DNA from 2 places in the Streptomyces sp. NPDC002232 genome. Region 1 is predicted to be linked to the other one. Evidence: riboswitches for the same ligand, from Rfam matches in the RefSeq annotation. Region 1 holds a riboswitch; the other holds the start of a gene.
The links. A riboswitch is a leader RNA that binds a small molecule or an ion and turns the genes downstream of it on or off. The one in region 1 is predicted to bind thiamine pyrophosphate.
Positions count from the first base shown of each region.

Region 1 (5,858 bases):
AAGCGCGTCGATGTTCTGGCACAGTACGTGCCTCAGATCCCGCTCCTCCGCGTCGCGCGACCATGACGAAAGAATGCAGAGCGAGGCGAAGAACGCCAGCTCCTCCTGATGGGCCTCGTCCACGGACTCCCGTGCCACGCGCTGCACGAGGGGGTGGACTCGCACCATGCCATGTGTCTCGTACGGCGAGTGGCTCACCAGACTCAGGCGATGCAGGGAGCGCAGGGAGGCCAACACCTCGTCCTCGGAAAGCTCGGGCACTTGGACGTCGAGCGGTCCCTCCGGCTCGAACATCAAGTACTTGCAGATTCCCAGGTACGAGCGAGCCGGCTTGCTCGTGAGCACCGCATCGGGAATTCCGTTCGCGTTCATCACCGACGCGAGGGCCAGGAGGTAGCGGGATATGCCCTCGGGCCACAGCTGGTCGGCCCGCGCCACGGACAGGTCCCAGACCGCGGCCAGTACCTCTTCATGGTCATCCGGCAGGCTGCCCCCGTCCGGGACCAGCTCCGACAGGACTCGGCGCCGATCCGCCAGCAGTTCCCTGTAGCGGGGCACCCGCAAGCCCTGGTCGGCGATGTAGGAGGCGGCTTGGGCGAGCGCCAAGGGCAGGTGTCCGAGATCGGTGGCGAGATCGAGGATCTCGTCCCCCCGGCCCCGGCAGCCGTGCGCATCGAGCTTCCTCACCAGATACGAGACGGATTCTCTCTCGGTGAAGACCCCGACCTCCATGAAGTCTCGGCCCTGACCTCGCAGAGCGGAGTCCCGACGCCGGGTGGTGACCACCACCTGGCACTGGGGGCGGGACGGCGGCCAGAGTCCTCGAACATCTGCTGGATCCGCCACGTCGTCCAGGACGATGAGGCAGAACCGCTCGGTCGTCTGGAGCCAGGCGATGAACATGCGCGCGGCCTGGTGGGGGTTCTCCTCCGTGACGGCGCAGACATCACGCGCCGCTTGCGCATACGCGAGCTCGATCGCATCACGGTTGACGGCACTGAGCCAGACGAGCAGCTCGGCCCTTCCCTCGGCCTGGGCCGAGCGCGCGTACCGGGCCGCCAGCTGGGTCTTGCCCACCCCGCCCATGCCCGAAAGGATCTTCGTGGAACGTGTGGAAAGTGAACTCAGAGTCGGTCTCGGCTCGAAGCAGTGAGCTTCGAGTGGAACCACTCCCACCTGATGAGGCCACGAGACGCGTGAGGTCGGCTGCGGCGCGTGAAAGTTCTGGACACTCCCGATGGCGAGACCGCCGTCGGAGGCATAGACGGACGTGTCCGCGCTCACTGAGGGCCCATGCGACCCGGAAGCGGTCAGCCCTGAGACCGGCCCGGCGAACGAGGGTTTTCGATATGAACGTCGCCCTCGAAAACGACCCCCGCGACCGACCCTCTGTCGGCCCTGACCGAGACATTCCCCGTGAACGTATGGCGAGACGCGGGTGTCTGTTCCGAGATGTCCCCCAGGGACAACAACTGGGCTGCCGCTGCCTGCCTCCGCTCACCCTCGCTGCCGGCCAGAAGCTCCTCGAACCTGAGCCGCCAGAAGGCCGCCTGCCGCGCCAGCTCGCGTTCACGGTCCTCTTCACGCACCATGAGCTGCAGCGTCGCCGACGTATGGTCGAGCGACTCACTCACCGTGCGCTCTTGATGTGCGCCGAAAATCCTTCTCACACGGTCCCGCACCGTTTCCCAGGCGTCTGTTCCCGCCGCCTGCACCACCGCTCCGGCCCCCGCCGCAGCGATGGCCGCGAGCCCCTCAGCCAACATGACGCCCCTCCCACGCAGAACCAGGACTCCATTCAATCCCGCCCCGCAGCGCACCGCGTCGTGTTCCGCGGAAACGCAGCCGGTCGTCAAGCCGCCTCGTACTCGTGGGCTCGGCCGCCCCGCCACTTGACCCAGGCCGGGTCGTCGAGGAGGTCCTCGGCGTCCGGGAGGCCCGCGCGGCGGAGGAACTCGACGACGTCCTCGTCGCTGTGGGCGAGGCCGAGAATGCTGCCGCGCGCGGTGACGCGCCTCCCGCCGGTGGGGGACGGCTGATGGACGACGATCGGGGCACTGTCCATACCTCCAGGATGCCCGGGAACGGCCCCGAACGGCGCGGGGCGGCCCGTACCGGATCCTCGGGACCCCGGTCACCGCGTTCCGTCTGCGACACTGGGGGAACCATGCCCAAGCCCGGAGAACTCACTTTCGTCGCCCCCCGCGGAGCCAAGAAGCCGCCGCGGCACCTGGCCGACCTCACGCCCGCCGAGCGGAAGGAGGCCGTCGCCGCGATCGGCGAGAAGCCCTTCCGCGCCAAGCAGCTGTCCACGCACTACTTCGCGCGGTACGCCCACGACCCCGCCGAGTGGACCGACATCCCGGCCGCCTCGCGGGAGAAGCTGGCCGGGGAGCTGCTGCCCGACCTGATGTCCGTGGTGCGGCACATCTCGTGCGACGACGACACCACCCGCAAGACCCTGTGGCGGCTGCACGACGGCACGCTCGTGGAGTCGGTGCTCATGCGCTACCCGGACCGGGTCACCATGTGCATCTCCTCGCAGGCCGGCTGCGGGATGAACTGTCCCTTCTGCGCCACCGGGCAGGCGGGCCTCGACCGGAACCTGTCGACCGCCGAGATCGTGCACCAGATCGTGGACGGCATGCGCTCCCTGCGCGACGGCGAGGTGCCCGGGGGCCCGGCGCGGCTCTCCAACATCGTCTTCATGGGCATGGGCGAGCCGCTCGCCAACTACAAGCGGGTCGTCGGCGCCATCCGTCGCCTCACGGACCCCGAGCCCGACGGGCTCGGCCTCTCGCAGCGCGGCATCACCGTCTCCACCGTCGGTCTCGTGCCCGCCATGCTGCGTTTCGCCGACGAGGGCTTCAAGTGCCGTCTCGCCGTCTCCCTGCACGCGCCCGACGACGAGCTGCGCGACACCCTCGTGCCCGTCAACACGCGCTGGAAGGTGCGGGAGGTCCTCGACGCGGCCTGGGAGTACGCGGAGAAGTCCGGGCGCCGGATCTCCATCGAGTACGCCCTCATCCGGGACATCAACGACCAGGCCTGGCGCGGTGACCTGCTCGGCAGGCTCCTCAAGGGCAAGCGGGTGCACGTCAACCTGATCCCGCTGAACCCGACGCCCGGTTCGAAGTGGACCGCCTCCCGCCCGGAGGACGAGAAGGCCTTCGTCGAGGCCATCGCCCGCCACGGCGTCCCGGTGACCGTCCGGGACACCCGGGGCCAGGAGATCGACGGCGCCTGTGGACAGCTCGCCGCCGCCGAGCGCTGACCTTGTAGTCTGGGCTCGAACACATCTCCATATTCCGACAGGGGAGCGCCACAGCGCTGAGAGTGCGGTAACCGTAGACCGCAGACCCTCTGAACCTCGCCCAGGTCATTCTGGGTAGGAAGTTCGGTCGCAACTCAAGCTGTTGCGCCCTGCCCGTGTCCCCCGGACGCGGGCAGGGCCGCGTCTCTTCCTGGTCACACCCAGGAGGAATCCAGTGAGCATCAAGAAGGCCGCCGCCGCCGCGCTCGTCGCGGCGCTCGGCGTCACCAGCCTGGCCGCGTGCGGCACCGAAGAGAGCCGTGGCGCGGCCGGCAAGACCGACCAGCCCGCGCCGAAGACGGTGACGCTGGTGAGCCACGACTCGTTCAACGCCTCCAAGGAGGTGCTGGCCGACTTCACGAAGCAGACCGGCTTCACGGTCAAGGTCCTGAAGAGCGGCGACGCCGGCGAGGCCGTCAACAAGGAGATCCTGACCAAGGGCTCCCCGCAGGGCGACGTCTTCTTCGGCGTCGACAACACGCTGCTGTCCCGCGCCCTCGACAACGGGATCTTCGTCCCGTACGAGGCGAAGGGCCTGGACCGGGTCCCGGCCGCGTACCAGCTCGACAAGGAGCACCGGGTCACCCCGGTCGACTCCGGCGACATCTGCGTCAACTACGACAAGAAGTACTTCGCCGACAAGAAGCTGGCGCCGCCGGTGACCTTCGACGACCTGGCGAAGCCGGCGTACAAGGACCTGCTGGTCGTGGAGAACCCGGAGCGGTCCTCCCCGGGCCTCGGCTTCCTGCTCGGCACGGCCGCGAAGTACGGCGACGCCGGCTGGCCGGACTACTGGAAGAAGCTCAAGGCCAACGGCGTGAAGACCGTCGACAGCTGGGAGCTCGCCTACAACCAGGAGTTCTCCGGCTCGGCCGGCGGCAAGCAGGCCAAGGGCGACCGGCCGCTGGTCGTCTCGTACGCCTCCAGCCCGCCCGTCGAGGTGCTCTACGGCGAGCCGCAGCCGAAGGTGGCGCCCACCGGCGTCTCCACCGGCACCTGCTTCCGCCAGACCGAGTTCGCCGGCCTGCTGAACGGCGCGAAGAACCCCCAGGGCGGCAAGGCGCTGATCGACTTCCTGATCTCCAAGAAGTTCCAGGAGGACATGCCGCTCCAGATGTTCGTCAACCCGGTGGCGAAGGACGCGGCCCTGCCCGAGCTCTTCACGAAGCACGGCGTCGTGGTCGACAAGCCGGAGACCATGGCACCCGAGAAGATCGCAGAGAAGCGTGACCCGTGGATCCAGCAGTGGTCGTCGCTCGTCCTGAAGTGACCCGGGACGTCCGGGGGAGCGTGACGCGGCTCGGCCTGATGGCCCTGCCCGTCGCGTTCTTCGGGCTCTTCTTCGCCTGGCCCGTCGTGTCCATCGTGGACCGCGGGCTGCGGCCCGACGGCACCTGGCGGCTCGGCGGGATCGGCGAGACGCTGACCCGGCCGGACATCCTCGACGTGCTCGGCTTCACCCTCTGGCAGGCGCTCGCCTCCACCGGCCTGACCCTGCTGGTCGCGCTGCCGGGGGCGTACGTCTTCGCCCGCTTCGACTTCCCCGGCAAGAGCGTGCTGCGGGCCGTCGTCACGGTCCCGTTCGTGCTGCCGACCGTCCTCGTCGGCACGGCGTTCCTGGCGCTCGTCGGCCGGCACGGGCTCACCGACGAGCTGTGGGGGCTGCGCCTCGACACCGGCGTGTGGGCGATCCTCCTCGCGCACGTCTTCTTCAACTACGCGGTCGTCGTACGGACCGTCGGAGGCCTCTGGGCGCAGCTCGACCCGCGTCAGGAGGAGGCCGCCCGGGTCCTGGGCGCCTCGCGCCTGCGGGCCTGGCGGACGGTGACGCTGCCGGCGCTCGTGCCGGCGGTGGGAGCGGCCGCCCTCATGGTCTTCCTCTTCACCTTCACCTCCTTCGGTGTCGTGCAGATCCTCGGCGGGGACGCCTACTCCACCCTGGAGTCCGAGATCTACCGGCAGACCGCGCGGCTGCTCGACCTGCGGACGGCCGCCGTCCTGACCCTCGTCCAGTTCGTCGCCGTCGGCGCGATCCTGGGCGTGCACGCCTGGACGGTACGGCGGCGGGAGACCGCGCTGCGGCTGGTGGCGCCGGAGACCACCGCGCGCCGGCCGCGCGGCGCCGGACAGTGGGCCCTGCTCGGCGGCGTCCTCGTCTCCGTGGCGCTGCTCGTCCTGCTGCCGCTGGGAGTGCTCGTGGAGCGCTCCTTCGCGGGGCCCGACGGATACGGGCTGCGGTACTACCGGGCGCTCGGCTCGCTCGACGAGTCCGGTACCTTCCTCGTCCCGCCGCTGGAGGCCATCGGGAACTCCCTGCGGTACGCGCTGGCCGCCACCGCCATCGCCGTGGCCGTCGGCGGGCTCGCGGCGGCGGCCCTCACCCGGCGGGCCGGGCGTCTCAGCCGGGGCTTCGACGCGCTGCTCATGCTGCCGCTCGGGGTCTCGGCCGTCACCGTCGGCTTCGGCTTCCTCATCACGCTCGACGAGCCGCCGCTCGACCTGCGGGCCAGCTGGATCCTCGTCCCGCTCGCCCAGGCCCTGGTCG
Region 1 covers NZ_JBIARV010000001.1:96,451-102,308, reverse strand. The annotation lists gene ACFYXU_RS00425 (tetratricopeptide repeat protein) at 1-1,086, opposite strand, end outside; gene ACFYXU_RS00420 (hypothetical protein) at 1,311-1,766, opposite strand; gene ACFYXU_RS00415 (hypothetical protein) at 1,853-2,065, opposite strand; gene rlmN (23S rRNA (adenine(2503)-C(2))-methyltransferase RlmN) at 2,168-3,274, shown strand; TPP riboswitch at 3,304-3,413, shown strand; gene ACFYXU_RS00405 (thiamine ABC transporter substrate binding subunit) at 3,489-4,583, shown strand; gene ACFYXU_RS00400 (ABC transporter permease) at 4,622-5,858, shown strand, end outside.

Region 2 (5,858 bases), on a different contig from region 1:
GGCGAGCGAGTACGACCACTTCGTGAAGGTCCGCGAGCAGAGCCGGGCGCCCGCCGCGCCGCGCACCTCCCTGACGGACCCCGGGGCGGGCACCGACCCGGGGGCCGGGGTCATCGCGATCGTCACCGTGATGGTGCCCGTCCTCGCGGGCACCGCCGCGGTCGTCCTCCTGCTGGTCGGGGCGGTGCTGCACGCGGTCGCGCCCACGCTGGTGTTCGGCACGACCCTGCTGACGGCCGGCCTGGTCTTCGCCGCCCTCGCCGCCGCGGGACTGCTCAGCGCGGGAGCCGGCCTGCTCCTGACCGCCCTGCGCAACAGGCCGGCCGCGGCGGACGGGACCGCCACGGCCGACGACGAGCTCTCCCGCGCCCGGGAGGCCTGGCGCCGCGCCCTCCTGGAGCGCGGCATCCTCCCCTTCCTCCGGGACGCCCTCGCCGCGACCGGCCCACCGGACGCGACGAAACCCTGAGGGACGAGGGCTGCGGGCTGCGAGCTGAGGGCTGCGGGCTGAGGGCTGCGGGCTGCGGGCTGCGGGCGCTACTCGGCCAGCGGCAGGTAGACGCGGTTGCCGCTCGCCGCGAACTCCTTCGACTTCTCCGCCATGCCCGCCTCGATCTCCTGCTGCGTCCCGCCGTGCTCGCGGCGGATGTCCTGGGAGATCTTCATCGAGCAGAACTTCGGACCGCACATCGAGCAGAAGTGCGCGGTCTTCGCGGGCTCGGCGGGCAGCGTCTCGTCGTGGAACTCGCGCGCCGTGACCGGGTCGAGGGCCAGGTTGAACTGGTCCTCCCAGCGGAACTCGAACCGCGCGTCGGAGAGCGCGTCGTCCCACTCCTGCGCGCCCGGGTGCCCCTTGGCGAGGTCCGCCGCGTGCGCCGCGATCTTGTACGTGATGACGCCCGTCTTCACGTCGTCCTTGTTCGGCAGGCCCAGGTGCTCCTTGGGCGTGACGTAGCAGAGCATCGCCGTGCCCCACCAGGCGATCATGGCCGCGCCGATGCCGGAGGTGATGTGGTCGTACGCCGGCGCGACGTCCGTGGTCAGCGGGCCGAGCGTGTAGAACGGCGCCTCCTCGCAGATCTCCTGCTGGAGGTCGATGTTCTCCTTGATCTTGTGCATCGGGACGTGCCCCGGGCCCTCGATCATCGTCTGCACGTTGTGCCGCTTGGCGATCGTGTTGAGCTCGCCGAGGGTGCGCAGCTCCGCGAACTGCGCCTCGTCGTTGGCGTCCGCGATCGAGCCGGGGCGCAGTCCGTCGCCGAGCGAGTACGTGACGTCGTACGCCGCCAGGATCTCGCAGAGCTCCTCGAAGTTCGTGTAGAGGAAGTTCTCCTTGTGGTGCGCCAGACACCAGGCGGCCATGATCGAGCCGCCGCGCGAGACGATGCCGGTCTTGCGGCGCGCGGTGAGCGGCACGTACGGCAGGAGCACGCCGGCGTGCACCGTCATGTAGTCCACGCCCTGCTCGGCCTGCTCGATGACCGTGTCCTTGTAGATCTCCCAGGTCAGGTCCTCGGCCCGGCCGTCGACCTTCTCCAGCGCCTGGTAGAGCGGCACGGTGCCGATCGGGACGGGGGAGTTGCGCAGCACCCACTCACGGGTGGTGTGGATGTTGCGGCCGGTGGAGAGGTCCATGACCGTGTCGGCGCCCCACTTGGTCGCCCAGGTCATCTTCTCCACCTCCTCCTCGATGGAGGAGGTGACGGCGGAGTTGCCGATGTTGGCGTTGACCTTCACCAGGAACCGCTTGCCGATGATCATCGGCTCGATCTCCGGGTGGTTCACGTTCGCCGGCAGCACCGCGCGGCCCGCGGCGATCTCCTCCCGCACGACCTCGGGGGAGACGTTCTCCCGGATCGCGACGTACTCCATCTCCGGGGTGATCTCGCCCCGGCGGGCGTACGCGAGCTGGGTCACGGCCTCGCCGGCGCGGCCTCGGCGCGGCAGGCGGGGGCGGCCGGGGAAGACGGCGTCGAGGTTCTTCAGCCCACCCCCGCGCGGCGAGGTGTGCTTGATGCCGTCGTCCTCGGGGCGGGCCGGGCGGCCCGCGTACTCCTCGGTGTCGCCGCGCGCGATGATCCAGTTCTCGCGCAGCGGCGGAAGGCCCCGCCGGACGTCGGTGTCGAGGGCGGGGTCGGTGTACGGGCCGGACGTGTCGTAGAGCGTGACGTCCTTGCCGTTGGTGAGGTGCACCTGACGGACGGGCACCCGGAGGTCGGGGCGCGAACCCTGGACGTACCCCTTGTGCCAGCCCGGCGTGCGCTCCTGCCCGTCGGGCTGGTTCTGGTCGGAGGCAGGCGTGCGTGCATCCTGAATGGTCATGAGACCGATCTCCCTACGCCGGCATTACCCGGTAACAGGTTCGGCGGTCGGCGCAGCCTCCTCCCGTACGTGCGTACGGTGATCAGCGCCCTCTCAGCCCGGTGCTCCGAGCTCCCGCGTGTGCAAAGGTGTCACCACGCTAGCGCCCTCACGGGCGTGCTGAACAGTGGGCCCCCGCCGTTCTTGCGATGATCGGTCGGTGACTTCCCCCCAGCAGACCCCCGAGCCGCACGGCCACGCCCACGGTCCCGGACACGAATCCGGCCCCTCGCACGGGCACGGAGGCGGGGCGCACAGCCACGGCCACAGCCATGGCCACGGGCCCGCCGCCCCGGTCTCACGGCATCTGCGCAAGGTCATCGCCGCCGTCCTGATCCCCTTCGCCACCGCCGTCGTGGTCGGCCTCGTGGTCCTGTGGCCCGGCGGCACTCCGGCGCACGAACGCACCGGCGTCGGCTTCGACCGGCAGACCCAGCAGGGCGAGGTCGTCTCCGTCGAGCACGTCGACTGCAAGGACGTGAACGCCGCGCAGGTCCCGCCGACCGGCGACACCTCCACTCCGGAGGGGCGCGAGGCGGTCAACGCCCAGCGGGGGCAGTGCGCGAAGGCGACCGTCGAGGTCACCACCGGACCGGACCAGGGCCGGAAGTTCGTCGAGGTCGTGCAGCCGGACGCGCCGCGCCAACTGCACCAGGGCCAGGGGGTGGTGGTGGCGTACGCCCCCGACGCCCCGCGCGACCTGCAGTATTCGGTGACCGACGTGAACCGGAAGATCCCGCTGGCGGTGCTCGCCGGGATCTTCGCCCTGGTCGTCGTGCTCGTCGGCCGCATGCGGGGCGTGATGGCGCTCATCGCGCTCGGGGCGAGCTTCCTGGTGCTGACGCTCTTCATCCTGCCGGCGATCCTGGAGGGATCGAACCCGCTGGTCGTCGCGGTGGTCGGGTCGAGCGCGATCATGCTGATCGCGCTCTACATGTGTCACGGGCTCTCGGCCCGCACCTCGGTCGCGGTGCTCGGCACGCTGATCTCGCTGATGCTGATCGGGCTGCTCGGCTCGGTGTTCATCGACTGGGCGTCGCTCAGCGGCAACACCGACGACAACACCGGCCTGATCCACGGCCTGTACCCGGAGATCGACATGTCCGGCCTGCTGCTGGCCGGGATCATCATCGGTTCGCTCGGTGTGCTCGACGACGTCACCGTCACCCAGACGTCGGCCGTCTGGGAGCTGCACCAGGCCGACCCGGGCATGGGGCCGCGCGGCCTGTACCGGGCCGCCATCCGGATCGGCCGCGACCACATCGCCTCGGTCGTGAACACCCTGGTCCTGGCCTACGCGGGCGCCGCGCTGCCGCTGCTGCTGCTCTTCTCCATCGCCCAGAGCAGCATGGGGACCGTGGCCAACAGCGAGCTGGTCGCCGAGGAGATCGTCCGGACGCTGGTCGGTTCGATCGGTCTGGTGGCGTCCGTGCCGGTCACCACGGCGCTCGCGGCCCTGGTGGTGTCCGCCGACCGCCCGGCGTCCGGGGGTGGGAAGCCCGCGCCGGTACGGGGAGGGCGGCGGCGACGCGCGAAGTGAGACGTGCGCGCCGAAGGGGCGGGCCGGCCCGGCTCGGGGGGAAGGGTCCGGCCCGAACGGGCCCGCGGGGCGCGGGACGGATCGGGTGAGGTGCTCGGTCACGGCAGCCCGGGGAAAGGGCGCGCGAGGGGGACAGTGCGGTGAGACGGCGCCAGTGAGGCGACTCGTGTGGGTCGGCTCGACGGGTCGGCCGGGTGGGTCGGCGCGTTGCAGTCGGCTCGCGTGAGACGGCTCGGCGGGGTGGCTCGGGCGGGGCGGCGGGGCGGGTGTCAGGCGGGGCCGGCGTTCTCCTCGGCGAGGATCCGGCCCAGCGCCGCCTCCAGGTTGTCCTCGAAGTCACCGAGCGTGCGTTCCTGACCGAGCGGCACCAGCTTGTCCGTCCGGTCGAGGAAGGCCACCAGCGGGGGCGCGCTGGCCCGGAAGAGCGCGCGGTCGCCGCCGACCTGGAGCCGGATGGAGACGTCCGAGAGGCCTTCCGGCTCTGTCGGGGCGATGTGCACGTCTCCGTCCCCGCTCGGCCGGTTGATCCCGTCGAGCAGCAGCTCCCTCCCGAACGCCCAGGTGACGGGCGCGTCTCCGGGGAGGTGGAAGGTCATCCGCACCGCGTAGGGATCCCGGGTCTCATATCGGAGTTCGACCGGGATCTTGAAGGAGAGCTCCTCGGAGACGAGGAAGCTCATCAGGACCTCGGCCTGAACCGACTCTCGCATCATGTACCCCGCAGTAGATGAAGCAGTTGTGTAAACACAGCTGCTGAAAGCTGTGACCGAAACGGCCAGGAATGATCCCCCGTGGCCCTCTTGACGTAATCGTGCTGTAAGCACTAGCAGATCACAAGGAGTGATTTTTCAGATACTGATAGAGAGCACGAGGGAGCTGAAGAGCTTTCCGATCTCTGTGCGTAGTCGCTCGACTGCTGGGAGCAACCGTTCTTCCTGGTGGAGGGGGAGAGAAATGGCCACAGAGGCCGCCACGGGGCCCGCAGTGATGGGGATTGCGGCACAGACCGTGCCGAGCGCATATTCCTGACGCTCCACCAGGGGCTCCATTCGCCCCAAACCGCCCAAACGATCCAAAAGCACACGGCGATTACGCACCGTGTACGGAGTGAGGGCTTCCACCGGATGGCGGTCAAGGTGGTCTTGACGAGATTTCAGATCGAGTTGGCTCAGCAGACATTGGCCGATCGCATGGGCGTGAGCGGTCTCGCGGAAGTCGGCCCATTCCTCCACGGCGGGGGCGGAAGGGGTGTCGGCGACGGCGACGAGTTCGATCTCGCCCTCGCGGTAGAGGGCGAAGTAGACGGGTACGCCGATCTCGTCCCGCCAGCGGGCGAGCGAGTCTTCGATCTTGATGCGACGATTCTGCACATCTCCGCCGCCGGCCAGTCGGGCGGCGGCGTCGCCCAGGACGAACACACCCTTGTCGCGGAGCAGATAGCCCTCGTGCGTCAGGGTGCGGAGCAGGTGGTACGTGGTGGGGAGCGGGAGACCCGTCTCGCGGGCGAGCTGTTTGGCCGGGGCTCCCTCCGCGTGGGAGGCCACGGCCTCCAGGAGTCTCAGCGCCCGCTGCACCGAGCCGATCAAGGTAGGCGAAGCCGTGTGCGTAGCCGTGGCCAGTCACCCCCAGGCGTCACGACGGGTGTTTCGCACCCGCCCGCAGGGGCCGCCCCCGCGCGCCTCCGGGCTTGGGAAACCGCTGGTCAGCAGGGAGATCTACGCCAGTAGTCCCCAACACGGCGGAGGAATTCCACACTAGTGGCAGCCCCAGGGCCCACACCCGATTCGACCAGCGCGTTCCCCCGCCCGGGCTAATGCCCTCGACCGGCTCGTACCGATCAGTAGCTGGTGCTACCAGTCCTCCTTGGACCTGCCGGAGGAGCTGAACTTGCGGACGACGTAGATCAGTCCGGCGACGAGGGCCGCGAAGAGCAGCACCTTGAAGAGCAGTCCGACCA
Region 2 covers NZ_JBIARV010000006.1:517,019-522,876, reverse strand. The annotation lists gene ACFYXU_RS30640 (hypothetical protein) at 1-469, shown strand, start outside; gene thiC (phosphomethylpyrimidine synthase ThiC) at 538-2,322, opposite strand; TPP riboswitch at 2,316-2,450, opposite strand; gene ACFYXU_RS30630 (YibE/F family protein) at 2,522-3,901, shown strand; gene ACFYXU_RS30625 (SsgA family sporulation/cell division regulator) at 4,171-4,611, opposite strand; gene ACFYXU_RS30620 (helix-turn-helix domain-containing protein) at 4,750-5,520, opposite strand; gene ACFYXU_RS30615 (DUF5326 family protein) at 5,752-5,858, opposite strand, start outside.
Region 2: another riboswitch for thiamine pyrophosphate. It lies ahead of thiC (phosphomethylpyrimidine synthase ThiC); the one in region 1 lies ahead of ACFYXU_RS00405 (thiamine ABC transporter substrate binding subunit).